DNA from 3 places in the Streptomyces sp. NPDC057307 genome. Region 2 is predicted to be linked to each of the others. Evidence: riboswitches for the same ligand, from Rfam matches in the RefSeq annotation. Region 2 holds a riboswitch; each other region holds the start of a gene.
What was found. Region 2 has a riboswitch for thiamine pyrophosphate ahead of thiO (glycine oxidase ThiO). Riboswitches for the same ligand answer to the same signal wherever they lie in the genome.
Positions count from the first base shown of each region.

Region 1: it holds a riboswitch for thiamine pyrophosphate, as region 2 does, so the genes downstream of both, ACFUN8_RS24570 (thiamine ABC transporter substrate binding subunit) here and thiO (glycine oxidase ThiO) in region 2, are expected to answer to the same signal.
Region 3: it holds a riboswitch for thiamine pyrophosphate, as region 2 does, so the genes downstream of both, thiC (phosphomethylpyrimidine synthase ThiC) here and thiO (glycine oxidase ThiO) in region 2, are expected to answer to the same signal.

Region 1 is NZ_JBHUZM010000082.1:3,578-13,949, reverse strand. Features, by position in the region: gene frr (ribosome recycling factor) at 1-362, shown strand, start outside; gene ACFUN8_RS24580 (phosphatidate cytidylyltransferase) at 362-1,432, shown strand; gene rlmN (23S rRNA (adenine(2503)-C(2))-methyltransferase RlmN) at 1,608-2,720, shown strand; TPP riboswitch at 2,775-2,899, shown strand; gene ACFUN8_RS24570 (thiamine ABC transporter substrate binding subunit) at 2,979-4,073, shown strand; gene ACFUN8_RS24565 (ABC transporter permease) at 4,226-5,839, shown strand; gene ACFUN8_RS24560 (ABC transporter ATP-binding protein) at 5,839-6,927, shown strand; gene ACFUN8_RS24555 (LOG family protein) at 6,960-8,138, opposite strand; gene ACFUN8_RS24550 (hypothetical protein) at 8,198-9,355, opposite strand; gene ACFUN8_RS24545 (ABC transporter ATP-binding protein) at 9,337-10,065, opposite strand; gene ACFUN8_RS24540 (aspartate aminotransferase family protein) at 10,325-10,372, opposite strand, start outside.
Region 2 is NZ_JBHUZM010000122.1:3,372-13,743, reverse strand. Features, by position in the region: gene ACFUN8_RS29690 (class II 3-deoxy-7-phosphoheptulonate synthase) at 1-1,149, shown strand, start outside; gene ACFUN8_RS29685 (bacterioferritin-associated ferredoxin) at 1,329-1,664, shown strand; gene bfr (bacterioferritin) at 1,710-2,189, opposite strand; gene ACFUN8_RS29675 (sulfite oxidase-like oxidoreductase) at 2,344-2,976, shown strand; gene ACFUN8_RS29670 (deoxyribonuclease IV) at 2,990-3,871, opposite strand; gene ACFUN8_RS29665 (PASTA domain-containing protein) at 3,875-6,070, opposite strand; gene ACFUN8_RS29660 (thiazole synthase) at 6,202-6,996, opposite strand; gene thiS (sulfur carrier protein ThiS) at 7,002-7,238, opposite strand; gene thiO (glycine oxidase ThiO) at 7,235-8,440, opposite strand; TPP riboswitch at 8,437-8,551, opposite strand; gene ACFUN8_RS29645 (NAD(P)/FAD-dependent oxidoreductase) at 8,716-9,879, shown strand; gene ACFUN8_RS29640 (Rv2175c family DNA-binding protein) at 9,926-10,291, shown strand.
Region 3 is NZ_JBHUZM010000036.1:30,253-40,624, forward strand. Features, by position in the region: gene ACFUN8_RS15920 (fatty acyl-AMP ligase) at 1-355, opposite strand, end outside; gene ACFUN8_RS15925 (acyl carrier protein) at 331-708, opposite strand; gene ACFUN8_RS15930 (PaaI family thioesterase) at 715-1,236, opposite strand; gene ACFUN8_RS15935 (ferritin-like domain-containing protein) at 1,278-2,537, opposite strand; gene ACFUN8_RS15940 (MFS transporter) at 2,562-4,019, opposite strand; gene ACFUN8_RS15945 (hypothetical protein) at 4,305-5,513, opposite strand; gene thiC (phosphomethylpyrimidine synthase ThiC) at 5,715-7,469, opposite strand; TPP riboswitch at 7,463-7,605, opposite strand; gene ACFUN8_RS15955 (YibE/F family protein) at 7,677-9,095, shown strand; gene ACFUN8_RS15960 (SsgA family sporulation/cell division regulator) at 9,132-9,566, opposite strand; gene ACFUN8_RS15965 (IclR family transcriptional regulator) at 9,719-10,372, opposite strand, start outside.

The DNA.
Region 1 (10,372 bases), on a different contig from region 2:
TGGTGACCCCGTTCGACAAGAGCGCGCTGCGCAACATCGAGCAGGCCATCCGTGACTCGGACCTCGGAGTGAACCCGAGCAACGACGGAAACATCATCCGGGTGGTGTTCCCCGAGCTCACGCAGGACCGCCGCAAGGAGTACATCAAGGTCGCCAAGACCAAGGCGGAGGACTCGAAGATCTCGATCCGCTCCGTGCGCCGCAAGGCCAAGGAGACGATCGACAAGCTGATCAAGGACGGCGAGGTCGGCGAGGACGAGGGGCGCCGCGCCGAGAAAGAGCTCGACGACACGACGGCGAAGTACGTCGCCCAGGTCGACGAGCTGCTCAAGCACAAGGAAGCCGAGCTGCTCGAGGTCTGATGAACGACTCTTCCTGGGGGGCCCCGCCGACCGCCGGCTACTGGGGACCGCCTGACCAGGGGGCTGCCCCGGCGGGTCCCGCATACGATGAGCTTGACGCACAGCAGACTCGGCCCATGCCCATCGTGCCCGACGTACCCGCGAGCGGCGGGGCCCAGGATGACGACCGGGGGGCTGCTCGGCCGGGCGGCCCCCTGTTCCGTGACGAAACGCCGCAGGAGCCCATGTCCGCCCCTCCGCCACCTCCGCCGAAGAAGCGGGCAGGCCGCGACCTCCGCGCGGCCATAGGGGTAGGTGTGGGGCTCGGCGCGGTGATCGTGGCGTCGCTCTTCATCGTGAAGGCCGTCTTCATCGGCGTCATAGTGGTCGCGGTTGTCGTCGGTCTGTGGGAGTTGACCTCCCGGCTCGACGAGAAGAAGGGCATCAAGGCGCCCCTCGTCCCGCTCGCTGTCGGTGGCGCCGCGATGGTCGTCGCCGGGTACGTACGGGGCGCCGAAGGCGCCTGGGTCGCCACGGCCCTCACCGCACTCGCCGTGCTCGCCTGGCGCATGACGGAGCCGCCGGAGGGCTATCTCAAGGACGTGACGGCGGGCGTCTTCGCGACGTTCTACGTGCCCTTCCTGGCGACGTTCGTCGCCATGATGCTCACGGCGGACGACGGCGCGCAGCGTGTGCTCACCTTCCTGGTGCTGACCATCGTCAGCGACACCGGTGCGTACGCGATCGGCTGGCGCTTCGGCAGCCACAAGCTGGCGCCGCGCATCAGCCCCGGCAAGACCCGTGAGGGCCTGTTCGGCGCCCTGGGATTCGCCATGGTGGCCGGCGCGCTGTGCATGCAGTTCCTCGTCGACGACGGCACCTGGTGGCAGGGACTGCTGCTCGGTCTCGCCGTCGCGGCCAGTGCCACGCTCGGTGACCTGGGCGAGTCGATGATCAAGCGGGATCTCGGCATCAAGGACATGGGCACGCTGCTGCCCGGTCACGGCGGCATCATGGACCGCCTCGACTCGCTCCTGCCGACGGCCCCGGTGGTGTGGCTGCTGCTGGTGGTGTTCGTCGGCTCGGGCTGAGCCGTATCCGTACCGGTTACCCTGGTAAGGCCCGCCGTCCCGTACGGCGGGCCTTACTGCGCTCCGCGGTCGCGGGGCCCGTCACATGAGGTCTCCTGGCACCGGCAGTGTGCCCATGTCCCTCCCGCAGCCGGCGGGGAACACCGGCCTCGTCGTACCGAGGAGAAAACAGCTCATGGCACCGCCCAATCCCGGAGAGCTCACGTTTGTCGCGCCCCGTGGCGCCAAGAAGCCGCCGAGGCACCTGGCCGACCTCACGCCGGAGGAACGTCGCGAGGCCGTGGCGGCGCTCGGCGAGAAGGCGTTTCGCGCCAAGCAACTGTCGCAGCACTACTTCGCGCGGTTCGCGCACGACCCCGCCGAGTGGACGGACATTCCGGCCGCCGCGCGCGAGAAGCTCGCCACGGAGCTGCTGCCCGACCTGATGTCCGTGGTCCGGCACATCTCCTGTGACGACGACACCACCCGTAAGACGCTGTGGCGGCTGCACGACGGCACGCTCGTCGAGTCCGTTTTGATGCGCTATCCGGACCGGGTCACCATGTGCATCTCCTCGCAGGCCGGCTGCGGCATGAACTGCCCGTTCTGCGCCACGGGGCAGGCGGGGCTCGACCGCAACCTGTCCACGGCCGAGATCGTGCACCAGATCGTGGACGGTATGCGCGCGCTGCGCGACGGCGAGGTCCCCGGCGGCCCCGCCCGGCTGTCCAACATCGTCTTCATGGGCATGGGCGAACCACTCGCCAATTACCGCCGCGTCGTCGGGTCGATCCGTCGGCTGACCGACCCGGAGCCGGACGGTCTCGGCCTCTCGCAGCGCGGCATCACCGTCTCGACGGTGGGCCTGGTGCCCGCGATGCTGCGATTCGCCGACGAAGGCTTCAAGTGCCGCCTCGCCGTCTCGCTTCACGCGCCCGACGACGAACTGCGTGACACCCTCGTGCCGGTCAACACCCGTTGGAAGGTGCGGGAGGTGCTGGACGCCGCCTGGGAGTACGCCGAAAAGTCGGGTCGCCGGATCTCCATCGAGTACGCCATGATCCGCGACATCAACGACCAGGCGTGGCGGGGCGATCTGTTGGGACGGCTGCTCAAGGGCAAGCGGGTGCACGTCAATCTGATCCCGCTCAACCCGACGCCCGGCTCCAAGTGGACGGCTTCCCGCCCCGAGGACGAGAAGGCATTCGTGGAGGCCATCGCGTCCCATGGGGTGCCCGTGACGGTGCGCGACACCCGAGGCCAGGAGATCGACGGGGCGTGCGGTCAGCTGGCGGCGACGGAGCGCTGAGCGCGGCGAAGGGCCCCGTCGGGGCCCATGTACGCTGGGGTTCGAACGAATTACATATTCCGACAGGGGAGCGCCACAGCGCTGAGAGTGCGGCAGAGGCCCGAGAAGAGCCTCACGGTCGCAGACCCTCTGAACCTTGCCCAGGTCATTCTGGGTAGGAAGTTCGGTCATCACTCAAGCTGTTGCGCCCTGCCCTGCTCCGGTTCGCCGGCGCGGGGCAGGGCCGCGTCTTCTCCTGGACACCCCAGGAGGAATTCAGTGCGTACCACGAAGAAGATGGCGGTCGGCGCCGTCGCCGCCGCGCTGGGAGTCTCCACGCTCGCCGCGTGCGGCGGCGGGTCCGAGGACTCCACCGCGTCGGACGGCGCGAAGTCCAAGAGCGTGACGCTCGTCGCCCACGACTCGTTCGCCGCCTCGGACTCCGTACTGAAGGAGTTCACCGAGCAGACGGGCTACACCGTCAAGGTGCTCAAGAGCGGCGAGGCGGGTGCGGCGCTCAACAAGGAGATCCTCACCAAGGGTTCGCCGCAGGGCGACGTCTTCTTCGGCGTCGACAACACCCTGCTCTCCCGCGCTCTCGACAACGGTCTGTTCACGCCGTACGAGGCGAAGGGCCTCGACCAGGTCCGCGCCGACGTACGCCTCGACGATGCCAAGCACCGTGTCACCCCCGTCGACACCGGCGACATCTGCGTCAACTACGACAAGAAGTACTTCACCGACAAGAAACTGGCCCCGCCCGAGTCCTTCGCCGACCTGACGAAGCCCGCCTACAAGGATCTCCTCGTCGTCGAGAACGCCGAGCAGTCCTCACCGGGCCTCGGTTTCCTCCTCGGCACCGTCGCCGCGTACGGGGACGACGGCTGGCAGGGCTACTGGAAGAAGCTCAAGGCCAACGGCGTCCAGGTCGTCGACAGCTGGGAACAGGCGTACAACGAGGAATTCTCCGGTTCGGCGGGGGGCAAGAAGGCGAAGGCGGAGCGTCCGCTCGTCGTCTCGTACGCGTCGAGCCCGCCCGTCGAGGTCCTGTACGCCGACCCGCAGCCCAAGGAGGCGCCGACCGGCGTCGCCGCGGGCACCTGCTTCCGCCAGATCGAGTTCGCCGGCCTGCTCCAGGGGGCGAAGAACGAGGCGGGCGGCAAGGCCCTGCTGGACTTCCTGGTGAGCAAGACCTTCCAGGAGGACATGCCGCTCAACATGTTCGTGAACCCGGTCGTCGACGGTGCGAAGTTGCCCGCCCTCTTCACCGACCACGGCGCCGTCGTCGACAACCCGGAGACCGTGGCCCCGGAGAAGATAGCCAAGAACCGTGACGAGTGGATCCAGTCGTGGTCTTCACTCGTCGTCAAGTAGGCGCGGAGGCCGCCCGGAAGGGCGAGAGGCCCCCGCGAAAGGCTGCCGCCGCCGGCTCCGTCGTCCGACGACGGGGCCGGGGCCGGGGCCGGGGAGCGGGACGCGCGGCGCGCGTCGTACGGCGCCGGGGGAGCGCCGTACGGCTCTGCCTCATGGCCGTGCCCGTCGCCTTCTTCGCGGTCTTCTTCGCCTACCCCGTCGCCGCGATCGTCGGCCGCGGGCTGAAGGCGGACGGATCCTGGCACTGGGGCAGGTTCGGCGACGTACTGAGCCGGCCCGACATCGGGCAGGTGCTCTGGTTCACCACGTGGCAGGCCGCGCTCTCCACCGCCCTCACCCTGCTGATCGCGCTCCCCGGCGCGTACGTCTTCGCACGCTTCGAGTTCCCCGGCAAGCAGGTGCTGCGCGCCGTCGTGACCGTGCCGTTCGTCCTGCCGACCGTCGTTGTCGGCACGGCTTTCCTGGCGCTGTTGGGGCGCGGCGGGCTCCTCGACGAACTGTGGGGCGTGCGGGCGGACACGACGGTATGGGCGATCCTCCTGGCGCATGTCTTCTTCAACTACGCGGTGGTCGTCCGCACCGTGGGTGGTCTCTGGGCCCAGCTCGACCCACGGCAGGAGGAGGCCGCGCGGGTGCTCGGTGCCGGGCGCCTCGCGGCGTGGTGGCGTGTCACGGTGCCCGCGCTCGGCCCCGCCGTCGCCGCCGCGGCGCTGATGGTCTTCCTCTTCACCTTCACTTCCTTCGGCATCGTCCAGATCCTGGGCGGTCCGGCCTACTCCACGCTGGAGGTGGAGATCTACCGGCAGACCGCGCAGTTGCTCGATCTGCCCACGGCCGCCGTTCTGACGATGGTGCAGTTCGCCGCCGTCGGCGGGGTCCTGGCGCTGCACGCCTGGACCGTACGGAGGCGGGAGACCGTCCTGAAACTGGTCGATCCCGCGCAGACGGCGCGCAGGCCGCGCGGAGCCGGCCAGTGGGTGCTGCTCGCCGGGGTGCTCGGCACCGTCCTGCTTCTGATCCTGCTGCCCCTCGGCGTGCTGGTCGAGCGGTCGCTCGACGGCCCCGCCGGGTACGGCTTCGACTACTACCGGGCGCTCCGTTCGGTGGAGGCGAGCGGCGGCACGTTCCTCGTTCCGCCGCTGGAAGCGGTCTGGAACTCCCTGCGCTACGCCCTGGTGGCCACGGTCATCGCTCTGGTCGTGGGTGGGCTGGCGGCCGCCGCGCTCACCCGCAGGGCGGGGCGCCTCGTACGGGGCTTCGACGCTCTTCTGATGCTTCCGTTGGGCGTCTCCGCGGTGACTGTCGGCTTCGGGTTCCTGATCACGCTGGACAAGCCGCCTCTGGACCTGCGGGCGTCGTGGATCCTGGTGCCCCTCGCCCAGGCGTTGGTGGGGGTCCCCTTCGTCGTACGGATCATGCTTCCCGTACTGCGTGCCGTGGACGGGCGGTTGCGCGAGGCCGCCGCCGTGCTCGGCGCGTCGCCGTTGCGTGTCTGGCGGGAGGTGGATCTGCCCATGGTGCGGCGAGCGGTGCTGGTGGCCGCCGGATTCGCCTTCGCCGTCTCGCTGGGCGAGTTCGGTGCCACGGTCTTCATCGCGCGACCGGACCGGCCGACACTGCCGGTCGCCGTCGCACGGCTGCTGGGGCGGCCCGGTGATCTCAACTACGGGCAGGCGATGGCTCTGAGCACGGTGCTGATGGTGGTGTGCGCCGTATCGCTGCTGGCGCTCGAACGTATCCGTACCGATCGTTCAGGAGAGTTCTGATGGCCCTGTTCGCTCTTGAGGACGTGACCGTACGGTTCGGGCGGCGTACGGCGCTCGACGCGGTGGATCTGGAGATGGCCGCGCACGAGATCGTCTGCGTGCTGGGACCGAGCGGCAGCGGCAAATCCACCTTGCTGCGCGTTGTCGCCGGCCTCCAGCCGCCGGACTCCGGGCGGGTGTTGCTGGAGGGCACCGACCAGGCGGGTGTACCGGTGCACCGTCGCGGCATCGGACTGATGTTCCAGGACCACCAGCTCTTTCCGCAGCGTGACGTCGGTGGCAACGTCGCCTTCGGACTGCGCATGCGCGGCGAACCGCGCGCTGAACAGCGGCGACGTGTCTCCGAGTTGCTCGACCTCGTCGGCCTGCCGGGCGCCGAGCACCGCGCCGTCGCCGCGCTGTCCGGCGGCGAGCAACAGCGTGTGGCACTGGCGCGGGCGCTCGCCCCCCGGCCCCGGTTGCTCATGCTCGACGAACCGCTCGGCCAGCTCGACCGCAGTCTGCGCGAGCGCCTGGTCGTGGAACTGCGCGGCGTGTTCGCGCAGTTGGGCACGACGGTGCTGGCTGTCACACACGACCAGGGCGAGGCATTCGCGCTCGCCGACCGGGTCGTGGTGATGCGCGACGGACGCGTCGTCCAGACCGGCACACCGGTGGAGGTCTGGCAGCGCCCCGCCTCCGCCTTCGTGGCGCGCTTCCTGGGCTTCGACAACGTCGTGCCGGCCACGGTGCGCGGCGACGCCGCCGATACGCCCTGGGGCAGGATCCCGGTGCCCGCCGGCTCGCCCCAGGGCCCCCGCACGCTTCTGGTACGTCCTGCGGGGGTCCGGCTCGACGCCTCCGAGGACGGACTTCGCTGCACCGTCGGGGCGCGAACCTTCCGCGGCAGCCACGTCGCCGTCCTGCTACGCCCCACGGACGGGCCGGAGTTGGAGGCGGCGTGCGGCCTGCGTGACGTGCCCGACGAGGGCGCGACGGTGGGGGTCTCCTTCGCTGCCGAGGACGTGGTGGTCCTGGACGAAAGAGAGCCGGGGCCGGCCGACGCCGAAGAGAGCACGGCTCCGACGGGCGACAACGGGGCGGACTGACGAGGCGCCACCCGGCAGGTACGCCAGGTCGGTCAGCCCGAGAGCCGGGCCAGGGCCTCGGGAGCCTCGGTCACCGAGTCGACGAGCGCGATGCGCGACTCCATCGAGCGCTCCCGGGCCAACGACGTGAGCAGCGGCCAGGCAGGCAGCCGCTGCGTCCAGTGCGCGCGGTCGACCAGGACCATGGGCGTCGGCTCGCCACGCGACTCGTAGTAGTTCGGCGTCGCGTTGTCGAAGACTTCCTGGACGGTGCCCGCGGCGCCGGGCAGGAAGATGACACCGGCGTTGCAGCGGGCGAGCAGGCCGTCCTCGCGGGTCGCGTTGGCGAAGTACTTCGCGATGTGGCCGGCGAAGGCGTTCGGCGGTTCGTGGCCGTAGAACCAGGTGGGGATGCCCACGGAGCCGTCGCCCCCGGGCCAGCGGCCCCGTATCTCGAAAGCGGCGCGTGCCCACTCGGAGATCGACGGGCTGAACGACGGTGTCTTGGCGAGGATTTCGAGGGCCTCGTCCAGCATCTCGTCGGGATGCGGGGCGGCGTACGCGCCGAGGTTGGCCGCTTCCATGGCGCCGGGGCCGCCGCCGGTCGCGACCGTCAGCCCCGTACGGGCCAGGTCGCGGCCGAGACGCGCCGCCCCCGCGTACGCGTCGGTGCCCCGTGCCATGGCGTGGCCGCCCATCACGCCGACGACGCGTGCGCCGACGAGCAGTTCGTCCAGAGCGTCCGAGATCGCGTCGTCGTGGACGGACCTCAGCATCGAGGCGAGGATGTCGCCGTCGGCCTTGGTGCGCTGGAACCACTCGTAGGCGAGCGCGTCCGGCGTCGCCTCGTACCCGCCCGCGTCCAGCCCCTCGAAAAGCTGCTCGGGCGAGTAGAGCAGGCCCCGGTACGGGTCGAAGGGGAGGTGCGGGACGGGAGGGAAGACCAGGGCACCGTCCGCCCGTATCTTCGCCGCGGCGTCCGGTGCCATCGGGCAGCCGAGGAAGACGGTCTCTGAGGCGTCGGTGGACAGCAGCGCGAGCGTACGGTCCGTCAGGTCGACGGACTGGACGCGGAAGCCGCTGAGCGTCCCGCCCAGGATCACCTGGTCGAATTCGTCGAGGGTCTCGATCTCGCGGTCCAGGCCGTCCGCCCGGTGCTCCCAAGGTCCCTGGGGGCCCTGCGCCGCCGCCTGTTGTGCTTCATGTCCGTCGTGTCCCTCGCCGTACGCCATGCGGACACGATAGGCCCCTCGTACGGGAGGGGAACGGGGGTCCGGGAAGGCGGTCCGGTTCAGCCGGTGAGCGGTACGGCGGCGAGTGCGGCGATCGCCCACGTCAGCGGCCCGAAGACGGCGAGCAGCGCGCCCGCCCGCAGCGCGGCGGCAGTGCGCAGGAGCCCCGTGGGGGCGCCCACCCGCACCAGCGCCGCCGTCGTGTCGGTGCGAGCGTGTCTGGCCTCCAGGACTGCCGTCAGCAGTGTCGCGACGGTGCAGCCCACGATCAGCGTGGCGCCGAGGCCGGTGAGCGGTCCGAACGGACGCGGGTCGCCGGGGCCGTACAGCGCCGCGGCGGCGAACCCGCCGGCGACCACGGCGCAGACCACGCCCAGCGGGCGGCCGATCCGTACCGCCTCGTCCATGAGGACGCGTCCCGCGAGCAGCCGGGTCGCGCCGGGCCGCAGCATCTGCAGGAGCCGGCCGCAGAGGTACGCGATACCGGGGCCCGCCAGGGCGAGGCCGAACGCCGTCAGCGACCAGCCGGCCAGGACACCCGCCGGGCTGCCCTCGAATCGTCCCGGCAGCGGCAGCGGCGCTCCCGAGCCGCCCCGGCTCGCGTACGTCTCGACGGCGAGCCCGGCCGCGGTGAGAGCCACACCCCAAGGCAGCCCCGACGGGGCGGGCTTGGGCGTCGCGGGCCGCTCGGGATCGGTGCCGTCGACCGGTGCCGTCCTTCGCGGACGCAGGGCGAGTCCGGTGGCCACGGTGGCGAGGACCGGTACGACGGCGAGCAGCGTGAGGGCGGCGGCCAGCGGCAACGGCTGTCCGGCGCCGAGGAGATCGGACGCGGCGCCGTCGAACGGCAGCCCCGTGAGGTCACCGCGCAGGTGAAGGAAGAACAACAGCGCCACCACGCTGCCGAGCGTGCACGACAGGGTGGTCGAGGCGGCGGCCAGCGCGGTGAGCTGAGCCGGGCCGAGGCCGACCGCCGAGAGACCGGGACGGGGCCGCGTACTGGGGTCCGTGCGGGCCACGGCGACGGCGAACTGCACCGTGGCGGCGAGCGGGAGCACGCACCACAGCAGGCGCAGCAGCGATCCCTCGGGGTGATTCATGGCCCAGCCCAGCGTGCACAGCAGGAGGAAGCCGACGCCCGCCGACGCCGCGGCGACGAGCAGTCTGCGCAGCAGGACCAGGAACTGGCTGCCACGGGCTAGACGGAGAGCGAGCACGCTGCCTGACCTTCCGCCTCGGCCGGTCGCAGGGCGCTCACGCGGCGGCCGTCGACCAGTACGACGGTGCGGTCGGCGAGGGTCGCGACCTCGTCGTCAAGGGTGGCGAGTACGACAGTGATGCGGTGTGAGCGAGCCGCTGTCGTCAACGTGCGCAGGACCTGTGCGCGGTCGGCGGCGTACAACGGCGCCGTGGGCTCGTCGGCGAAGAGTACGGCGGGCGTGCTGACCAGGGCGCGGGCGACGGCGACGCGCTGGCGCTGCGACTGGAGCAGGGCGTGCGGACGCTTGCGGGCGCACATGCCGATGTCGAGCCGCTCCAGCCACTCCACGGCCGCCGCCTTCGCCGCACGGCGGGAGGAGCCGCGCAGCAACAGCGGCAGGGCGACGTTCTCCCACGCGTTGAGTTCCGGGACCAGGACCGGATCGGAGTCGATCCAGCCGAACCGGTCGCGCCGGAGCCGCTCGCGCAGCGCCGACGGCATCGTGTGCACGGCGGTGCTGTTGAACCAGACCTCGCCCTTCTCCGGGACGAGCTGCCCCGCGAGGCAGCGCAGCAGGGTTGTCTTGCCGCTGCCGCGCGCGCCGCTGACGGCGAGGATCTCGCCCTCGCGCACACCGAGCGAGACGCCGCTGATCGCGGGCGAGCCGTTGTGCGAGTGGTGCAGGGAACGCGCCCAGAGCACGTCGTTGTCCGGCGGGGCAACCATGGCGTACACCTCGGTTCGGATCGGGCTCGGTTCCGAGCTGACGTACCGCGCCCCGTCCGGGGGGAACGAGAGCGAAGCCGATCGGTCACTGCACCGTAAAGATCGATAACGAGGTGTGCGGACAGCACGCGGCCCGGGTGCCCCCTTTGCACTCGAACGGGGGCACCCGGGCCGTCTGCCGGATCACGCGCGGGATGGGGTCAGGGGGCGGCGTACGGCGCCACGTACACGCCGTCCCCCGCCCCGTACGCCCCGGTGGTCAGAGCTTCGTCCAGGCCTCGGTCAGGACGGTGCGCAGGATCTGCTC
Region 2 (10,372 bases):
CTCCAGGGCGGCGACTGCGCCGAGGCCTTCGACGGCGTGTCCGCCGAGCAGATCCGCAGCAAGCTCAAGACCCTGCTCCAGATGGGCGCGGTCCTCACCTACGCGGCGTCGGTGCCGGTGGTGAAGGTGGGCAGGATCGCCGGCCAGTACTCGAAGCCGCGCTCCAAGCCCACCGAGACGCGCGACGGTGTGACGCTGCCCACCTACCGCGGCGACTCCGTCAACGGCTTCGCCTTCACCGAGGAGGCGAGGACCCCGGACCCCGAGCGTCTGAAGCGGATGTACAACGCGTCCGCCGCGACGCTCAACCTGGTCCGCGCCTTCACCACCGGTGGCTACGCGGACCTGCGCCAGGTGCACGCCTGGAACCAGGACTTCGTGAAGTCGTCCCCGTCCGGCCAGCGTTACGAGCGGCTCGCCCGCGAGATCGACAACGCGCTGAACTTCATGAAGGCGGCCGGCACCGACCCGGCGGAGTTCCGTACGGTCGAGTTCTTCTCCTCGCACGAGGCGCTGCTCCTCGACTACGAGTCGGCGCTGACCCGCGTCGACTCACGCACCGGCAAGCTGTACGACGTCTCCGGGCACATGGTCTGGATCGGTGAGCGCACCCGTCAACTCGACGGCGCGCACATCGAGTTCGCCTCGAAGATCGCCAACCCGATCGGCATCAAGCTCGGCCCGACGACGACGGTGGACGACGCGCTCAGCTACATCGACCGGCTCGACCCCGAGCGCGAGCCCGGCCGGCTGACCTTCATCGTCCGGATGGGCGCCGACAAGGTCAGGGACAAGCTCCCCGAGCTGGTCGAGAAGGTCACCGCGTCCGGCGCGACCGTGGCGTGGGTGACCGACCCGATGCACGGCAACACCTTCGAGGCGGCGTCCGGCCACAAGACCCGCCGGTTCGACGACGTGCTCGACGAGGTCAAGGGCTTCTTCGAGGTCCACAAGGGCCTCGGCACGCACCCGGGCGGCATCCATGTCGAGCTGACCGGTGAGGACGTCACCGAGTGTGTGGGCGGCGGCGACGAGATCTTCGTCGATGACCTGCACCAGCGGTACGAGACGGCCTGCGACCCCCGGCTCAACCGCAGCCAGTCGCTCGATCTGGCCTTCCTGGTCGCGGAGATGTACCGCGCGCAGTAGGGCGTTGTCGTAGCCGCGTCGGGGACGCGGAGCAGTACGCACGGTGGGGCGCGGATCGCGATGTGATCCGCGCCCCACCCACGTATGGGGGACTGTCGCGCGCGCCGGACGACAGGTAAGGTTAGGTTTGCCTCACCGTTCGAAACGGGGCGGCGCCGACCGAACGATCCCGCCCGGAGGTGAACCGCGTGTACGTCTGCTCATGCTTCGGCATCACCGAGAAGCAGGTCAGGGAACACGCGGAGGCGGGTGCGTGCACCCCCCGCCAGATCGCCTCGGCCTCGAAGGCCGGCACGGACTGCGGTTCGTGCGTACGCAGCATCCAGTCGATCCTCGGCCGTGGCGGCTGCCCGCGCCGCGAACTGCTGGGGACGGCGGCCGTGGAGACCACGGTGGCGGAGACGGCGGTCGCGCAGTCGGCCCTCGTGCAGGCGGCTGCCGCGCAGTCCGCCGTCGTACGAGCGGCGGCCACGTCCGCGGGACGGGCCACGTCCGTGGGCCGGGAAGCCGCCTGACACACCGGTCCGCCGAGGCCCGTCCGTCAGCCCGCCGACCTACCGTCAGCTGTCCGGCTGCTCGATCAGCTGGGCGATGTACAGCGCCTCACCGAGCTTCTCGACCAGATCCAGCTGGGTGTCGAGATAGTCGATGTGGTGCTCCTCGTCCTTGAGGATCGACTCGAAGATCTTCGCCGAGGTGATGTCGCCCTTGGCCCGCATCACCTCGACACCGCGCCGCAGCCGGTCGATCGCCTCCACCTCGATCTGCCGGTCGGCGTTGAACATCTCGGTGACGGTCTGTCCCACACGTACATGGAAAAGCCGCTGATAATTCGGCAGACCGTCCAGGAAGAGAATCCGGTCGGTCAGGATCTCCGCGTGCTTCATTTCGTCGAACGACTCGGCCCGTGTGTACTTCGCGAGCTTCGTCCAACCGAAGTTCTCCTGCATTTTGGCATGCAGGAAGTACTGGTTGATCGCGGTCAATTCGGCGGTCAGCTGCTCATTGAGGAACTCGATGACCTCGGGGTCGCCCTGCATCGCAGAGGCTCCTTCCACACGGGGACTGGCCAGGATGCGCGCATCCTCGCACCGTGCCAGAAGGGCGTCCAGTAAGGCCCTACTTAGTAGCAGTTGCCGGAATCGGGCCGTACCTGGTCATGACCACCCTTCGCGGTCTGTCACCATGGAAGGCATGGGTCAGCCGGAAAGCCGGGAAGAGCGGGAGTCGGCGCAGTCCGGGCTCCCACCGGGGCAGCGGCTCCAACGGGGCTGGCCGGTCACCCATTACGGGCCTGTGCCCAAGTTCAAGCCGGACCGCTGGGAGTTCCGGGTCTTCGGCGCCACGGCCGACGGCGACAAGCGCTGCTGGAATCACGAGGAGTTCTCGGCGCTGCCGTTCTCGACAGTCGTCGCCGATCTGCATTGCGTGACAAAATTCAGCATGCTCGGGGCCGAATGGGGCGGCGTACTCGCCCGTACGCTCCTGGAACTGGCTCCGCCGGCACCGAGCGTCACCCATGTCATGGTCTGGGCCGAGTACGGATACAGCGCCAATATCCGGCTGGACGACTTCACATCGGAACGGTCCGTCTTCGCCACGCACAAAGGCGGCGAACTCCTCACCGCCGAACACGGATTTCCGCTGCGGCTCGTCGTGCCGCATCTGTACGCGTGGAAGGGCCCGAAATGGGTCCGGGGCGTGGAATACATGACCGCCGACCGCCGCGGCTTCTGGGAGGAGCGCGGCTATCACAACATCGGCGACCCCTGGGGCGAGCAGCGCTATTCGTACCAGGAGGGCCCCGGGGACGGCCCGGAGCTGTAGGGCCGGCTCCGCCTCAGGGCCGTCCGTCCTCGCGCAGCTTCTTCAGCAGGGCCACATCCGCCGCGTGCCCCTCCTTGCCGCCGGGCGTCTCGATCACCAACGGCACCCCCTCGGTCGCCGGATGCGAGAACAGCGCCCGGAACGGCGCCTCGCCGATATGACCCGCGCCGACGTTCACATGCCGGTCCTTGCGCGCGCCCGACACATCCTTGGAGTCGTTGGCGTGGATCAGCCTCAGCCTCCCCGGACCCACCGTTCCCACCAACTCGTCCAGCGTCCGGTGCGTCCCGCCGGGCGCGGCCAGATCGTGGCCCGCCGCGAAGATGTGGCACGTGTCGAGGCAGATGCCGAGTCTGGGATGCGAGTCGAGCGCGTCGAAATACGGACCGAAGTCCTCGGCCAGTGAGCAGAGCGAGGAGCCCTGCCCCGCTGTCGACTCCAGCAGCAGATACGGGTCGTCGTCGTGCGTCAGCTCGTCGAGGAGCGGCAGCATCCGCTCCCGTACCTGCGCCAGGGCCACCTCGCGCGGCCGTCCGCCGGTCGCCGAACCGGTGTGCACGACGACGCCCAGGGCGCCGATCTCCCGGCCCCGGCGGAGGCTGTGCCGCAGCGAGTCCACGGACCGCTCGGCCGTCTCCGGCGTGTGGGAGCCGAAATTGATCAGATACGGCGCGTGGATGTACGCCGACAGGCCCTCGGCGGCGCACTCCGTACGGAACTGCTCGTCCTGCGCCGGATTCCCGGCCGGTGTCGCCCAGCCCCGTGGATTGGCGACGAAGACCTGGACGGTCTCGGCGCCGATGTCACGCGCCCAGGCCAGCCCCACGCGGGCGAGGCCGCCCGCCACCGGAACATGGCCGCCGACGGGATTGCGCGGGCGGTCGGGGAGCGTCAAGCCTCAGATTCCCTTGGTCGTGATGGTGATGGTGCTGCCCTCGGCCGTCTTCTCGCCGCCGTCGACCGACTGCTTCGACACGGTGTCGTCCAGGAACGGGAAGCTCCGGTCGACCTCCACCTCGAAGCCCGCCGCCGTCAGCTCGGTCCTGGCGTCGTCTATCGACTTCCCCGTGACGTCCGGGACGGCGATCATCCGCGGGCCCTTGGAGATGGTCAGCGTGACGGTGTCGCCGCGGGCGAGCTTGCTGCCCTCCTTCGCCGACTGCTCGGCCACCGCTCCCGCCTCCTCGGGGGAGTTGACCCGCTCGGCCGCGATCTTCACGTCGAGTCCCGCGTCTTCGAGCGAGGCGGTCGCCTCCTCCTCGGACTGACCGGTCACGTCGGGCATATGGACCGGCCTGCCCTTGCTGACGACCAGCGCCACTCCGGCGTCGGGCCGCAGCTCCGTACCCGCCTTCGGCTGGGAGCGGATGACGGCGCCCTGGTCGGTCTCCTCGTCGAAGGACCGGGTGATGACGCCGGGCGCGAGGCCGACCTCGCTCAGGGCGTCCTTGGCGTGGGCCAGCGACTTGCCGGCCAGATCGGGGACCCGCACGATCTCCGGGCCGCGCGAGATGACGAGGGTCACCGAACCGTTGCCCCGGATCCGCGAGCGGGGCTCGGGGTCGGTGCGCATGACCGTGCCGCGCTCGAACGTCGCGCTGAAGTCCTTCTCGACCTTCGCGTCCAGCCCGGCGTCGCCCAGGCGCTTCTTCGCGACCTGCTCGGTCTGTCCGAGGAGCGAGGGGACGCGGGTGAACTGCCCCGAGTTGATGTACCAGACGCCGACGCCCACACCGAGCACCAGCAGCGCGGCCACCACGATCGTGAGAACGCCTCTGCGGGGTCTGCGGCCGGCACGCCCGCCCCGGCGGCGCGCCGGCGGCTGATGGGGCGGAGCGGGCGGCCCCGGCGGCGGCATCGTGAGCCGGCTGGTGCGGCGGACCCCGTCTCCCGAGGAGGCGGCCGACGGGCCGGGCGTATCCGACCCGTCGGAGGCCGCCTGGGGGCGGACCAGGCGCGGAATCACGCTCGTACGGTCGTCGGAGCCGTCGCCGAGACCGCTCGCGGAAGCGCTGTCGGAGGCGTCGTGCGAGGCGACGGAGGCGAGCGAGGCGTTACGGGAGTGTCCGGCCCCGCTGTCGGCGGTGCCGCCGTGGCTGTCCTGCGACGGCTCGGACGCGGTGCCGATGCCCGTGCGGCCGGCTCCCGCGCCGTGCGCGCCCGGCGCGCGGTCCTGCGGCCCGGCGTCGGCCGGGGCGGTCCTCGTGGAGGCCGCCGTGGCCTGCGGCGGCACCGCGTCCAACTGCGCGTCGTCGAGCGCCGCGCGCGTCCGGCGGGTCAGCGCTAGGAGCGCCACCGCGTCCTCGGGACGGATCTCCGGATTGCGGGCGGTGGCCGCCGCGACCAGTTCGTCCAGGTCGATCGCCATCCCGGGCACCGCGGCGGACGGCGCGGGCACGTCCTCGTTCAGATGCAGGTACAGCACCTGGGCGGGGGTGTCGCCGCCGTGCGGCTTGGCGCCGGTCAGCATCTCGTGCAGGACGACACCGCACGCGTACACGTCGACGCGGGTGTCGGACGTGCCGTACTCGATCTGCTCCGGTGCCAGATACGAGACCGTGCCGAGGATCGTGCCCGTGGTGTTCGTGACCGAGCCGACGGCCCGTACGAGACCGAAGTCGGCGACCTTCACCCGGCCGTCGTCCCCTATCAACACGTTCTCCGGCTTGATGTCCCGGTGGATGAAGCCGGCCCGGTGGGCCGCGCCCAGCGCGGCCAGCATCGGCTCCAGGATGTCGAGCGCGGCACGCGGCTGGAGAGCGCCCCGCTCGCGCAGGACGTCCCGCAGCGTGCAGCCCTCGACGTACTCCATCGCCAGATAGACGTACGCGCCCTCGGCGCCCTGGTCGAAGACCCCGACCACGTTCGGATGCGCCAGCCGCGCCACGGACTTCGCCTCGCGGATGAAACGCTCCACGAAGACGGCGTCCGTCGCCAGGGCCGGGTGCATCACCTTCAGGGCCAGGACCCGGTCCAGCCGGGTGTCCACGGCCCGGTAGACCGTCGCCATGCCGCCGACGGCGATGCGCGCGTCGACGCGGTAACGGCCGTCGAGCACTTGCCCGACGAGAGGGTCCTTGAGCGTCGTATCCACCCGGCCGAGTCTACGAGCCGCCACCGACACTCCCGCAGCCCCGGGTCAGGCCTGACACGCCACTGGGGCCGTCTTGTGACAGCACACACACCACATCGCGGCAATCGGTCCCCGGCCCCCCGGGACCGCCGTCAGAACGCCGGCCGCTCCGGGTCCAGCCGCGCCAGCCCCTCCGTCGGGGACGAGGCATCGGCGAAGTGCCTGCGCGGGATGCGGCCCGCGCGGTGGGCCAGCCGGCCCGCCTCGACCGCGTGCCGCATCGCCTCGGCCATCAGGACGGGCTCCTGGGCGCGGGTGACCGCCGACGCCAGCATGACGGCCGCGCAGCCCAGCTCCATGGCGAGCGCGGCGTCCGACGCCGTACCGGCCCCCGCGTCCAGGATGACCGGCACGCGCGCGTGCTCGGTGATCAGCTGGAAGTTGTGCGGGTTACGGATCCCCAGACCCGACCCGATCGGGGAACCGAGCGGCATGATCGCCGCGCAGCCCACGTCCTCCAGCTTCCTGGCCAGCACCGGATCGTCGTTCGTGTACGGCAGGACGGTGAAGCCGTCGTCCACCAACGTCTCGGCGGCGTCGAGCAGTTCGATCGGGTCCGGCAGCAACGTCCGTTCGTCGGCCACCACTTCGAGCTTGATCCAGTCGGTGCCCAGCGCCTCCCGCGCCAGACGGGCGGTGAGGACGGCCTCGCCCGCGGTGAAACAGCCCGCCGTGTTCGGCAGGACCCGGATGCCCAGCCGGTCGAGCACGGACAGGACGGAGCCGTGCACGGTGGGGTCCAGCCGGCGCATGGCGACGGTGGTGAGTTCGGTGCCGGACGCGATCAGGGACCGTTCCAGTACGTCGAGGCTGGGCGCCCCGCCCGTACCCATGATGAGGCGGGAGTCGAGGACGGAGTCGCCGATGACGAGCCGGTCGTCGGACATCTGGCTCAGCCTCCTTGGACGGCGGTGAGGACTTCGACGCGGTCGCCGTCGGACAGGGTGGTGGCCGACCAGCGCCCGCGCGGGACGACGGTCTCGTTGAGCGCGGCGGCGACGCCCGACGGGGCGGGGGTGAGGGTCGCGACAAGGACATCGAGGGTGACGGGTCCGGCGAGGACGCGGGCCTCGCCGTTCACCGACACGGTCACGGATCCCCGCGCGGACGAAGGCGTGGTGTCGGTCATGCGTGCTGCTCCTGACCTACGGAGACGGCGGGGGAGAGGGCCGGCGACGAGCCGGACACGAAGCCGGGGGAGAAACGGCCCGGTGTGAAGGGCCGCGCGTCGTCGGGGAGTTCGCCTGTCGTGAGCACGGTCGCCATGACCTGACCGGTGACGGGCGTCAGCAGCACCCCGTTGCGGTGGTGCCCGGTCGCCAGATGGAGGCCCGGCAGGGCGGTCGGCCCGAGCAGCGGGGCGTTGTCCGGCGACGTCGGCCGCAGCCCGGCCCGCGTCTCGGTGAGCGGCAGTTCGGTGATGCCGGGAAGGAGTTCGTGGGCGTCGCGCAGCAGCTCGTACACCCCGCCCGCCGTCACCGTCGTGTCCCAGCCGAGTTCCTCGCTCGTGGCGCCCACGACCAGCTCGCCGTTCTCGCGCGGCACCAGATAGATGTGGCTGCCGCGGACCTCGGCCCGCAGCGTCCGGGACAGGAACGGCGCGTACGGGCGTGGCACCGTCAGCCGCAGGACCTGACCCTTCACGGGGCGAACCGGCGGCAGGACGTCGTCCGGCACGCCCGCGAGCTGCCCGCTGAGGCTGCCCCCGGCGATGACGACCTGGTCGGCGCCGAGTTCGGCGCCGCCGCGCACGGCGACCCCGGCGGCCCGGTCCCGGACCACCCGCAGGCGCTCCGCCCAGGCCCGGTGGAGGACCACTCCCGACCGCTCGCAGGCCGTCACGAGGGCGGCCGCGAGCCTGCGCGGGTCGATCTGATGGTCGCCGTCGACCCGCAGACCGCCACGCACTCCCGGGGCGAGCATCGGCTCCAGCCGCCGGCACTCGCGGCCGGTGAGCCACTCCGACTCCAGACCCGACCTCCTTTGGAGGGCGTGGAGTTCACGCAACTGTGCCCGGTCGTCGGTGTCGAGAGCGACCGCGAGCGTGCCGCAGACGCGATAGCCGGTGTCCTGGCCGGAGACCGACTCCAACTCGGTGACGAAGTCCGGATAGAGCCCCGCGGAGGCGATGTTCAGCCCCAGCAGGGTCTGTTCGCCGTGGTCGAGTTCGCTGACGGCGGCGAGCATTCCGGCGGCGACCTGCGCGGCGCCGCCGCCCGGCTCCGGATCGACGACGGTGACACCGAGCCCGCGCTGCGCCGCCCGCCAGGCCGTGACGAGGCCGATGATCCCGCCCCCGACGACGAGGACGTCGGTATGAGATGACCGCATGGGCGTCCAGCTCCTCCCTTCGCCGGCATGACCCGGATCAGGTTCGTACGGTCGGAGGCCGTGTCAGCTTCCCTCTCAGCCCGCTGCGTGCGGGCTCCCGCGAGGTGTGAAGTCTCTTGTTCGCTACTGCCGATAACTGCTTCGGAGGTCAGCGTAACCCCCTGTCCCCGCGCCCTGTAAGGGAGTCGTCGTCCCCGCCGGGTCCTTAAGGTGATCGGGTGAGCGAGCAGCGGAAGCAGACGGACGAGCGGCGCACCGTCGTCGTCGGCGCGGGTATGGCGGGTGTGCAGACCGCCGTGGCACTGCGCGAACTGGGCCACGACGGCCCCGTCACCCTCATCGGCGCCGAGCGGCACCAGCCCTACGACCGGCCCCCACTCTCGAAGGCCGTCCTCCTGGGGACGGCGGAGAGTTCGGCCTTCGACGTGGACTTCGAGGCGCTCTCCGTGGAACTGCGACTGGGTCTCGAAGTGACCGGCGTACGCCCCGGGGACCGGGAGTTGGACACGGAGGCGGGGCCGGTTCCGTACGACGTACTCGTCATCGCCACCGGCGCCGAGCCGATCACGCTGCCGGGCGCCGAGGGCGTGCCCGGTGTCCACCTGCTGCGCACCCTGGACGACGCCGCGCGGCTGCGCCCCGTCCTGGACGGCGGGCGGCACATCGTCGTGGTCGGCGCCGGCTGGATCGGCGCCGAGTTCACCACCGCGGCCAGGGAGGCCGACTGCGCGGTGACCGTCGTCGAGGCCGCCGGCCGTCCCCTCGCCGGCGCCCTGCCCGCCGAGGTCGCCACTCCGATGGCGCACTGGTACGCGGAGAGCGGCGCCGAACTCCTCACCCACGCGCGCGTGGCGGCCGTCGAACCCGGCAGGGTGCTCCTCACCGACGGCCGCGAGCTGGCGGCGGACGCGGTGGTCGTCGGTATCGGCGCCAGACCCGCCACGGCCTGGCTGGCGGGCTCCGGCATCGCGACCGGCCCCGAGGGCGCCGTCACCGCCGACGACCGGCTGCGCGCCTCACAGCCCGGCGTGTACGCGGTCGGGGACTGCGCCTCGTTCCCCTCGGCCCGCTACGGAGAGCGGCTGATGGTGCACCACTGGGACAACGCTCTCCAGGGGCCGCGCACCGTCGCCGCCGACATCGTCGGGGAGGCGCACGAGCCGTACGACCCGGTCCCGTACTTCTGGTCCGAGCAGTTCGGCCGCTTCGTGCAGTACGCGGGCCACCACGCCCACGCCGACACCCTGCTCCGGCGCGGCGACCCGGCGAGCGCCGCCTGGTCGGTCCTCTGGCTGCGTGAGGGGGTGCTGGTGGCGCTGCTGGCCGTCGGCAGACCGCGCGATCTCGCGCAGGGCCGCAAACTCGTCGCGGCGGGCGCCCGGATCGACACGGAGCGTGCCGCCGACCCCGCCGTACCGCTCAAACTGACAGCCCTCTGACCCGGCTCGGCTTCCGACTGTCAGTCCGGGATGGCAGGCTTGTCCTGTGACTGAGATTGACGCAAAGATCGATGCTCTCGTCCCTGCCTGGCTCCACCTGCCCGATATCGCCGAAATGCTCGATATCGAGGTGACGCGTGTACGCCAGCTCGTCAAGGACGGCACGCTGATCGCCGTGCGCCGCGGTGAGAACCGCGCGCTCCAGGTGCCGGCCGCCTTCATCGACGGCGACAAGGTGGTCAAGGGCCTCGCGGGGACCCTGACGCTCCTGAGGGACGACAGCTTCACCGACGAAGAGATGCTCGAATGGCTCTTCACTCCCGACCCGTCCCTGCCGGGCACGCCCGCGCAGGCCCTCAGCGAAAATCGCGGTACGGAGGTGAAGCGCCGCGCGCAGGCGCTCGCCGTCTGAGCCCGCCGTGCGCGGGCCGGGGCCTCCCCGGTCCGCGCCCCACCCACCCCCCACCCCGCAAAGACCGACAACCAGCTCCCT
Region 3 (10,372 bases), on a different contig from region 2:
CGCGCACCTTGGACTGGCGCATCACGAGCACGATGCGCTTCAGATGGATGTCGAGCGAGGCGAAGCGCACCGGCGGCGGTACGGGCACGGGCACCGCGCCGGCGGCGAGCACGCCGAAGAACGCGCGGGCGAAGTCGATCGAGGTGGGGAGCGCGACGGCGACCCGCTCCCCCCGTACGACGCCGCGCTCCAGCAGTCCGCAGGCCAGTTGCCCGGCCTCGGCGTGGAGCTGGTCGAAGGTGACGCGCTCGGTCTCCTCGTCCCCGCGGAACAGGCGCATACCGTGGCCTGTTCCGCGGGCGGCGACGGCGGCGAGCGCGTCGACCAGGCTCACGCCGAGGTCTTCTGCCGGCACAGGTCCTCCACCACGCCCTGGAACTCGCCGATCGTCTGGACCCGGAAGGTGACCTCGTCCTCTATCTCGATGTCGAACGCCTTCTCGGTGGTGAGGACGATCTGGAGCACGCGCATCGAGTCGACGTTGGGGAGGGAGCGGAAGTGCTGGTCGGGCGTCAGGCCGGCGGCGGGTATGTCGAGCTCTTCGGCGACGATCCGGCAGATCTTCTCGCGGACGGCCTCGTCGGTGACCGCGCCGACCTCGGTGTCGGTGCTGTCGGTGGTGGTGTCGGTGGCGACCGCGCTGTCGGCGGTGGCGACCGCGCTGTCAGCGGTGTTGTCGGTGGTGACTGCGGTGTCGGTGCTGTCCATGTGTGGTCAATCCCCCTGTGTGGTGGTTCTGTTGGAGGCCCGGAGCGCGTCGACGAGTCCGGTCGGCAGCCGTGTGCCGTACGTGCCGAGCACTTCGTCCGTGAGCAGGTGGAACGTGCCGTCGGCGGCGGCCACGAGATCGCCGCCCGGCAGCCGGATCTCCCCGGAGGCACGTACCGACAGGGCGTCGCGCTTGGTGATCTCGGCGTGCGCCGTGTACTCGGCGCCGGTCTCCATGGGCCTGCCGTAGCGGATACGCAGGCCGGTGGTGAAGGCGGAGATCCGGTCGGACCGGTACACGGCCTGGGCCAGCGTCTCGTCCAGGATCGCGGCGACGATCCCCCCATGGATGACACCGGGGAACGACTCGTAGTCGGCGCCGAGCTTGATCCGGGTGCCGAATCCGTTGCCTTCCTCCTCGAAGACCAGCCGCAGACCGATGGGATTGTGCGGAGCGCAGCCGAAGCAGTTGGCCGTCTCGGCCGCCGCCTCGCCGGCACTGTCGGTGGTGAACGCTGACTCGGGCAAACCCCGCTCCTCAGGTCGTGACTGTCACGGTCGGCGCCGGGTCAGATGAGCGAGCGCAGCTTGCGCTTGACGTCCTTCGACGACTCGATCGAGTCGTCCTCGACCAGCCGTCGCACCATCGACAGCACCTTGCCGTCGGCCGCGTCGGTGGCGCCCGCCTGGATCGTCTCGATGCGCCGGACGCCCTTCGCGGACGTCGAGTGCGGGTAGAAGTGCCCGGCCGGGTGCTTGAGTCCGTCGCTGCGGTCGGCCAGCCAGACGTACGCCATCTTGAGCGCGGCGATCTGGCTCTCCCGGTTGCCGTCGCACAGCTCCTGCGTGAAGACGTAGAACGCGCGGGCGTGCCGGGACTCGTCACGGCCGAGCAGCTTCCAGATGCCCCTGACCACGGGCTCCTTGGTCTCGGCGGCGAGCGCGCGGTAGAGCTCGGCGGCGCGTGCCTCGGAGATGATGTTCATCATCAGGGTGCCGACGCGGGTGTCGCCCATCGGGTACGGCTCGCGCTTGTACAGCGCGTGCTTGGAGCGGACCTTGACGCCCAGCTTCTCCAGGCAGCGGGCCTGTACGAGCGAGTGCCGCGCCTCCTCGGCGCCCCAGCTGAGCGCCCAGGACGAGAAGCTGGTCTCGCCCTCCCACTCGCGCAGGAAGTTGTGCGCGCCCGGCAGGGTGCCGAACTCGATAATCGCCGCCTCGGTGAGGAAGTCGACCTCCTCGGCGCTCATCAGCTCGGGGTTGAGCTTGTCGAGTTCCAGCTCGCGCCAGTCCCAGCGGGTGGTCTCGAACCAGTCGAAGATCTTGTTCCACGTCATGTCGAGGTAGAAGTCGGTGTAGAGCGGGTCGAGGATCAGCGAGCCGTGGGCCCGCATGCCTATCTCCACGGTGTCGGCGAATCCGAACCCGTCGAAGGCGGCCGGGGCGATGATGTCCTCGACGTCGTGCACCTCGGCCCAGCCGGGTACTTGGCCGCCGGCGCCTTCGCCGACCACGTACACCCGGGTCTTGGCGAAGCCGCGCATGCCGCGCAGGCTCCGGACCGCCGCCGGTGCCGAGGAGCCGCTGCCGCCGATGAAGGCGACGGCCACGTCGGTGCCCGGTTCGAGGTCGTTCAGATAGCGCTCGAAGGTGTCGGGGGTGGCCCGGTCGAGGCCGATCTCGCCGAAGCGGGCGAGGGAGAGCTGCGGGCCGAGGGCGAGCGCGGGCAGACAGTCGACGAAGACGACGCGCGTCTTACTGGTACTCACGAGGCTGTCGGTGCCCAGGAGGCCGTTGGTGCCCGTGCCGAGATTGATGCTGGTACTCATGACGTTTCCTCTCGAAGGAGATGGTTACGTGCTCGCCGGCGCCCGGGAGCCACGGGCGGCAGGACGCGAGGTCATGCCGAACGCGGTCGCGGCGCCGAGCATCATGAAGACTCCGATCGCGATCCAGGCGTGGACGAACGCCTCGTGGGTCGCGTCGTAGGTGAGCGGAGTGCCGAGGATCGCGACGAGCAGGCTGATCCCCAGCACGCTGCCGATCTGCCGGCTCATGTTGACCACCGCGCTGCCCGTGGAGAACCGGGCGGCCGGCAGGTCGGTCGTCGCGGTCGCGAGGATCGTGGGCAGCGCGAGGCCCACCCCGACGCCGCCCACCAGCCAGCCGGGCAGCAACTCGCTCGCGTAGTGCGGACTCTGGTCGATGCTCACCGCCATCAGCACCACGCCGGCCGTGCACAGCAGACAGCCGATGGCGACCATCCGGCCCGCCGGGACGCGTGCCGCCAGCTTGGCGGCGACGATCGCGGCGAGCGGGACCATCAGCGGGCCCGGGGCGATCCCGAGTCCCGTACGCAGCGCGGAGTACTGCCACACCTGCTGCATCCACAGGATCGCGGTGAGCAGATTCGCGGCGAACGCCGCGCTGAAGGCGATCGCCGTCACGTTGGACCAGACGAACGCCCGCACCCGGAGCAGCGCCGGTTCGATCACCGGGGAGGCGTGGCGCAGCGACCGGAACCAGAACACCGCGGTCCCGAGGACGGCGCCGGCCAGCACGGTGGACGTCCGGAGCGCGGACCAGTCGTTGATCTTCACCAGGCCGAGTGCCAGCAGCCCGATCGAACCCGTCAGCAGGGCGGCTCCCGGCAGATCCGGCAGCCGGGTCACCGTCGCCTCCTTGGAGTCGGGGACGATACGTACGGCCACGACCAGGGCGAGGACGCCGATGGGGATGTTCACCAGGAAGATCCACCGCCACGACGCGCTGACGAGCAGCCCGCCGAAGACCGGCCCGGCCGCCGCCGCGAGCGCGGCGCTCGCCGACCAGATCCGTACGGCGCCGGCCCGCCGCTCCGGCGGGAAGGCCGAGAGCAGCAGACCGAGACTGGCGGGGGTCAGCGCCGCGGCGCCGACCGCCTGGAGCACCCGGAAGGCGACCAGTTGCCACAGCGACGTCGACACGGCGCAGGCGGCGGACGCGAGGGTGAACAGGGCTACGCCGAGCAGGAATCCGGCCTTGCGGCCGTAGCGGTCGGACAGCCGACCCAGGGGCACCAGGAGTGCGGCGAAGACGATCGCGTAGGCGTTGAGGACCCAGGAGAGGTCCGCGAGCGAGGCGCCGTCGAACTCACGGCCGATGGCGTCGAAGCCGACGTTCACGATGAAGAGGTCGAGCCCGGCCATGAAGGCGGCCAGTGACAGGATCCCGAGCAGCAGTCCGGAGTGCGGCGGCGCCGGTGACGGCGGTGCCGATGACGAGGGGATGGGGGCGGGCGTCGGTTGTCCGGTGCCGGCTTCTGTGGCCAATGCGGTCAATCCCTCGGGACGATGGGAATGTCGGTGGAGCGCTCTGCCGCCTGCCGTCTACGGGACTCATCCGACATGTGTCCCACTTCGCGGTACAAGGGATTCCGGCCCGTCCCCACCTTTCACGGCCCCAACCACCACTTTGGTGGGAGTCCCGACTACGACCTACGGAGCACGGGCACGGGCTGAAGCACGGGACCGGCACAGCCGAAGCAGCACGGCACGGGCACGGCGAAGGCCCCCGACCGGGACCGGTCGGGGGCCTTCAACTGTCCGTGCTCAGCGCTACGCGGATCCCTCCACGAACACGCTGTGCGACGTGGCCGCCTGGAAGTTGTTGTCCCGCGCGAAGACGGCCCGGTAGGAGCCGCTCGTGCTCCGGTCGATCTCCGCGGCGAACTCGTAGCCGTCGCCTCCCCAGAACGCCTCGTCCGTGGCGACCGTCGTCCACCCGGTGCCGTCGGGCGAGTACTGGATGTCGACGAGGATCTCGGCCGGGCTCCATCCGTCGGGGAAGTCGATGAGCCCCTCCGTGTGGACCTGACCGTTGTCCGAACGACCGGCGGTGAAGGCCGTGAACTTCGAGGCCCTGTGCACATGGACGGTGCTGGTGGTCCCCGTCGCGGCCTGGAGGAACGGGTCGTCCTCGGTGTCCAGTCCCAGTTGGAAGTAGCCACCCTGCCAGGGCGTGTACTCCATGGTGAATGTGCCGTCGGCGGCGGTGGTGAAGCGGCCGACGGTGTCGGTCATGGAGTCGTTGGGACCGAAGAGGACACCGCCGGACCGCTCTGCCAGCGGCACCCAGCCCTCGGCGGTCTTCTGCTCGACCGTGACGTTCAGCGTCACGGACCCGCCGAAGTCGACATCGGTCTCACTGACCGTCGCCTCGAAGCGCGTGGGAATCTGGTCGACGCCGATCTGGACCGGCTCCGACTCCCCGTACAGCACGGTGGGGGTACCGCCGTCCGACCGGAAGACGGCCTGGACCGGGGAGGCGTGGTCCAGCCGCACGGAGGCGCTGAAGCGGCCGCTCCCATCGGTGGAGACGGTGGCCTCGGTCCAGTAGTCGACATCGATGTCGACCTTGCGCGTCGCCAGGGGCTTCACCTCGCGTGTGGGCCACCGTCCGAACAGCGTCCCCTCGACCCGCACGGCACGATGCTCGCGGTCGATCGAGCCGCGGTCGACGTCCAGCTCACCGAAGTGCGCGACGACGTAGTAGGCGAGGTCCCCGGCGGACTGCTTCCGCACGTGATCGCCGTCGGCGTCCGTCACGTCCACGTCGACGCGGTAGCTGCCCAACTCGGGCAGATCCAGCGGCTTCTCCGTGTGCCAGACCCCGTCCTGGCGCGTACCGGAGACAAGCCGGAAGTCGTCGAACCCGACCTCGGCGACCTCGGTCTGTGTCGCGTACGAGATCAGGCGCGCCGTGATGTTCTCGACGTCGGCCCCGGACCGGGCGCCGACCTGCAGGATACCGAGGTCGCTCGACACGCTTCCCGTGTAGAGAACCTCAAGCTGATCAGAGGCATGTGAGACGGTCGCCCCACCGAGGCCGAGCGCGGCCGCCACAGCCGTCACCGTGACCCATCTGCCTATTCTCCTCAGCAACACTTTTGATCCCCACCCCTGTCGAATTGGACGCGGAGCCGCCCTCGTGAGGCGGCTCCGCCAGGGATCTTTATACCGGCTCGCTCAGTCGGCCATCGGCAGATAGACGCGGTTGCCGCTCGCCGCGAACTCCTTCGACTTGGCGGCCATGCCGGCCTCGATCTCGTCCTGCGAACCGCCGTGGTCCCGCCGGATGTCGTGCGAGATCTTCATCGAACAGAATTTCGGCCCGCACATCGAGCAGAAGTGCGCGGTCTTCGCCGGCTCGGCGGGCAGCGTCTCGTCGTGGAACTCCCGCGCCGTGTCCGGGTCGAGCGCCAGATTGAACTGGTCCTCCCAGCGGAATTCGAACCGCGCGTCCGACAGCGCGTCGTCCCACTCCTGCGCCCCCGGATGCCCCTTGGCCAGATCCGCCGCGTGCGCCGCGATCTTGTACGTGATGACGCCGGTCTTCACGTCGTCGCGGTTCGGCAGGCCCAGGTGCTCCTTGGGCGTCACGTAGCAGAGCATCGCCGTGCCCCACCAGGCGATCATCGCGGCGCCGATGCCGGAGGTGATGTGGTCGTACGCCGGGGCGACGTCCGTCGTCAGCGGGCCGAGCGTGTAGAACGGCGCCTCCTCGCAGATCTCCTGCTGGAGGTCGATGTTCTCCTTGATCTTGTGCATCGGGACATGGCCGGGGCCCTCGATCATGGTCTGCACGTGGTGCCGCTTGGCGATGGTGTTCAGCTCGCCCAGCGTCCGCAGCTCGGCGAACTGCGCCTCGTCGTTGGCGTCGGCGATCGAGCCGGGGCGCAGGCCGTCACCGAGGGAGTACGTCACGTCGTACGCCGCGAGGATGTCGCACAGCTCCTCGAAGTTCTCGTACAGGAACGACTCCCGGTGGTGCGCCAGGCACCACGCCGCCATGATCGAGCCGCCGCGCGAGACGATGCCGGTCTTGCGGCGGGCCGTCAGCGGCACGTACCGCAGCAGGACGCCCGCGTGGACGGTCATGTAGTCGACGCCCTGCTCGGCCTGTTCGACGACTGTGTCCTTGTAGATCTCCCAGGTCAGCTCCTCGGCCTTGCCGTCGACCTTCTCCAGGGCCTGGTAGAGCGGCACCGTGCCGATGGGGACGGGGGAGTTGCGCAGCACCCACTCACGGGTGGTGTGGATGTTGCGGCCGGTGGAGAGGTCCATGACCGTGTCGGCGCCCCACTTGGTGGCCCAGGTCATCTTGTCCACCTCCTCCTCGATGGAGGAAGTGACCGCGGAGTTGCCGATGTTGGCGTTGACCTTCACCAGGAACCGCTTGCCGATGATCATCGGTTCGATCTCGGGGTGGTTGACGTTGGCCGGCAGCACGGCGCGGCCGGCCGCGATCTCCTCGCGTACGACCTCGGGCGCGACGTTCTCCCGGATGGCGACGTACTCCATCTCCGGGGTGATGTCGCCCCGTCGGGCGTAGGCGAGTTGGGTCACCGCCTGCCCGTCGCGGCCCCGGCGCGGCTGGCGCGGGCGGCCGGGGAAGACGGCGTCGAGATTGCGAAGGCCGCCGCGGGGCGAGGTGTGCTTGAGGCCGTCGTCCTCGGGGCGGACGGGGCGGCCCGCGTACTCCTCGGTGTCGCCGCGGCCGATGATCCAGTTCTCCCGGAGCGGTGCGAGCCCGCGCCGTACGTCGGTTTCGACGGTGGGGTCGGTGTACGGCCCCGACGTGTCGTACAGCGTCACGTCGTCGCCGTTGGTGAGATGCACCTGACGGACCGGCACCCGGAGGTCGGGGCGTGAACCTTCCACGTACCCCTTGTGCCAGCCGATGGATCGCGCGGCAGACGTGTGTGTGTCCTGAACGGTCATGGAGACCTACTCCCTACGCCGGCATTACCCGGTAACAGGTTCGGCGGTCGACGCAGCTCAGGGATCCGGGGAAACCCCGGAACTCCACAGTCAGCGTCCTCTCAGCCCGGTGCTCCGAGCTCCCGCGTGTGTAAAGGCACCACCACGCTAACGCGATGTCGGGCGTGCTGAACAGAGGGCCTCCGTCGTTCTTGCGATGATCGGTCGGTGACCTCACCCCAGCAGACACCCGATACGCATGGCCACTCGCACAGCCACGGACCGGCCGCGCCGGTCTCCAAGCATCTGCGCAAGGTCATCGCCGCGGTGCTGATTCCCTTCGCGACGGCCGTCGTTGTCGGACTCGTCGTGCTCTGGCCCGGTGGCGCCCCGGCGCACGAACGCACCGGTGTCGGCTTCGACCGGCAGACCGAGCAGGGCCGGGTGGTGAAGATCGAGCAGATCGACTGCAAGGACGTGAACGCCGCTCAGGTCCCGCCGACGGGCGACACGTCGACGCCGGAGGGGCGTGAGGCGCAGCGCGCGCAGACCGGGGACTGTGTGAAGGCGACGGTCGAGGTGACGAGCGGCAAGGACAAGGGGCGTACGTTCGTCGAGGTCGTCCAGCCGGACGCGCCCCGGCAGTTTCACGTGAAACAGGATGTCGTGGTCGCCTACGCGCCCGACGCGCCGCGTGATCTCCAGTACTCGGTCACGGACGTGGACCGCACGATGCCGATGGCGGTGCTGGCCGGGATCTTCGCGCTGGCGGTGATCGTGGTGGGGCGGCTGCGCGGGCTGATGGCGCTGGTCGCGCTCGTCATCTCGTTCGCCGTACTGACGCTGTTCATCCTGCCGGCGATTCTCCAGGGCTCGAATCCGCTGATCGTCGCGGTCGTCGGCGCGAGCGCCATCATGCTGATCGCGCTGTATCTGTGCCACGGTCTGACGGCCCGTACGTCGGTCGCCGTCCTCGGCACGCTGATCTCGCTGCTGCTGATCGGGCTGCTGGGCTCGGTGTTCATCGGCTGGGCGAGTCTGACGGGCAACACGGACGACAACACCGGGCTGATCCACGGTCTCTATCCGGAGATCGACATGAGCGGTCTGCTGTTGGCGGGCGTCATCATCGGATCCCTCGGTGTGCTCGACGATGTGACGGTCACCCAGACCTCGGCGGTGTGGGAGCTGCGCCAGGCGGATCCGACGATGGGGCCCCGCGCGCTCTACCGGGCGGGGATCCGGATCGGCCGGGACCACATCGCGTCGGTGGTGAACACGCTCGTACTGGCCTACGCGGGCGCGGCGTTGCCGCTGCTGCTGCTCTTCACGATCGCGGAGTCGAGCGTGGGGACGGTGGCCAACAGCGAGCTGGTGGCCGAGGAGATCGTACGGACCCTGGTGGGCTCGATCGGTCTGGTCGCGTCGGTGCCGGTGACCACGGCGCTGGCGGCGCTGGTGGTGTCGGCCGACCGGCCGGGGACATCGGGGGGATCGGCTACGGAGACCGCGTCAGGGGGGCCGTCGGGGGCGTCCTCGGGTCCGGCGGCGGGAGCGTCCTCGGGACCGCTGTCGAAGGCGTCCGTCCGGGCGCCGTTCCGGGGTCTGCGGGCGCGCGGCGGCGGCGGGCGGCGCCGTAAGGCGTAGCCCTCCGGCCCTTCGGGGGCGGCCGCCGGGGGGCGCTCAGCCCGCGTTCTCCTCCGCGAGGATGCGGCCGAGCGTCTCCTCCAGGTTGGTCTCGAAGTCCCCGAGCGCCATCTCCTGGCCGAGCGGGACCAGCCGGTCCGTGCGGTCGAGGAAGGCGACCAGCGGCGGTGCGCTGACCCGGAACAGGGCGTGCTCGGTGCCGACCTGCAGTCTGATGTGGACGTCGGACAGTTCTTCGGGCTCGGTCGGCGAGATGTAGACGTCGCCGTCGCCGCTGGGTTCGTTGATGCCGTCGACCAGCAGCTCGCGGCCGAAGGCCCAGGTGACCGGGGCGTCGCCGGGCAGATGGAACGTCATTCGCACCGCGTAGGGGTCCGCCGTCTCGTAACGGAGTTCCACGGGAATTCGGAATGAGAGCTCTTCGGAGACAAGGAAACTCATCAGGACTTCGGCCTGAACCAACTCGCGCATCATGTACCCCGCAGTGGATGACGGAAAGTTACGGAGAGTAAGAAATTCAGAGGGATTTCGGGGGTTTGAGGGGTGAAACGTCCGGTATTGATGCCCCTTGATCCTCTTCTTAATCGTCCAGCACGCAGTAACAGATCACAAGGAGTGATATTTCAGATACTGATAGAGAATTCCAGCGAGCCGATCATGTTTCCGATCTCTTTGCATAGCCGTTCGACAGCGGGAAGCAGTCTTTCCTCCTGATGCAGCGGCACGGACGTGGCGAGCGCCGCGATCGTCGCCCCCGCCCTGATCGGTACGGCGGCGCAGACCTGGCCGAGCACGTACTCCTGGCGCTCGAACACCGGTCCCGTACGGCCCATGGCGGCGAGGCGTGACAGCAGGGTGCGCCGGTCGGCGACGGAGAAGGGGGTGAGCGGGCCCACGGGGTGCCGGTCCAGATGGTCCCGGCGCGCGTCCTCGTCGAGCTGGCTCAGCAGACACTGGCCGATCGCGTGCGCGTGCGCGGTCTCGCGGAAGTCCGCCCATTCGGCGACGGCGGGGGTGGCGGGGCTGTCGGCCACCGCGACGATCTCGATCTCGCCCGCGCGGTAGATCGCGAAATACACCGGCGCCCCGATCACATCGCGGCAGTGCTCCATCGATTCGGCCATGGTGCGCCGGGCCCGGCCCAGCTGCGGTCCCGCACCGCTCACCAGGCGGTCCACCGCCTCCCCGAGGAAGAACACACCTTTCTCCCGGCGGAGATAGCCCTCGTGGGTCAGGGTCCGCAACAGGTGATAGGCGGTGGGGAGGGGGAGACCGGC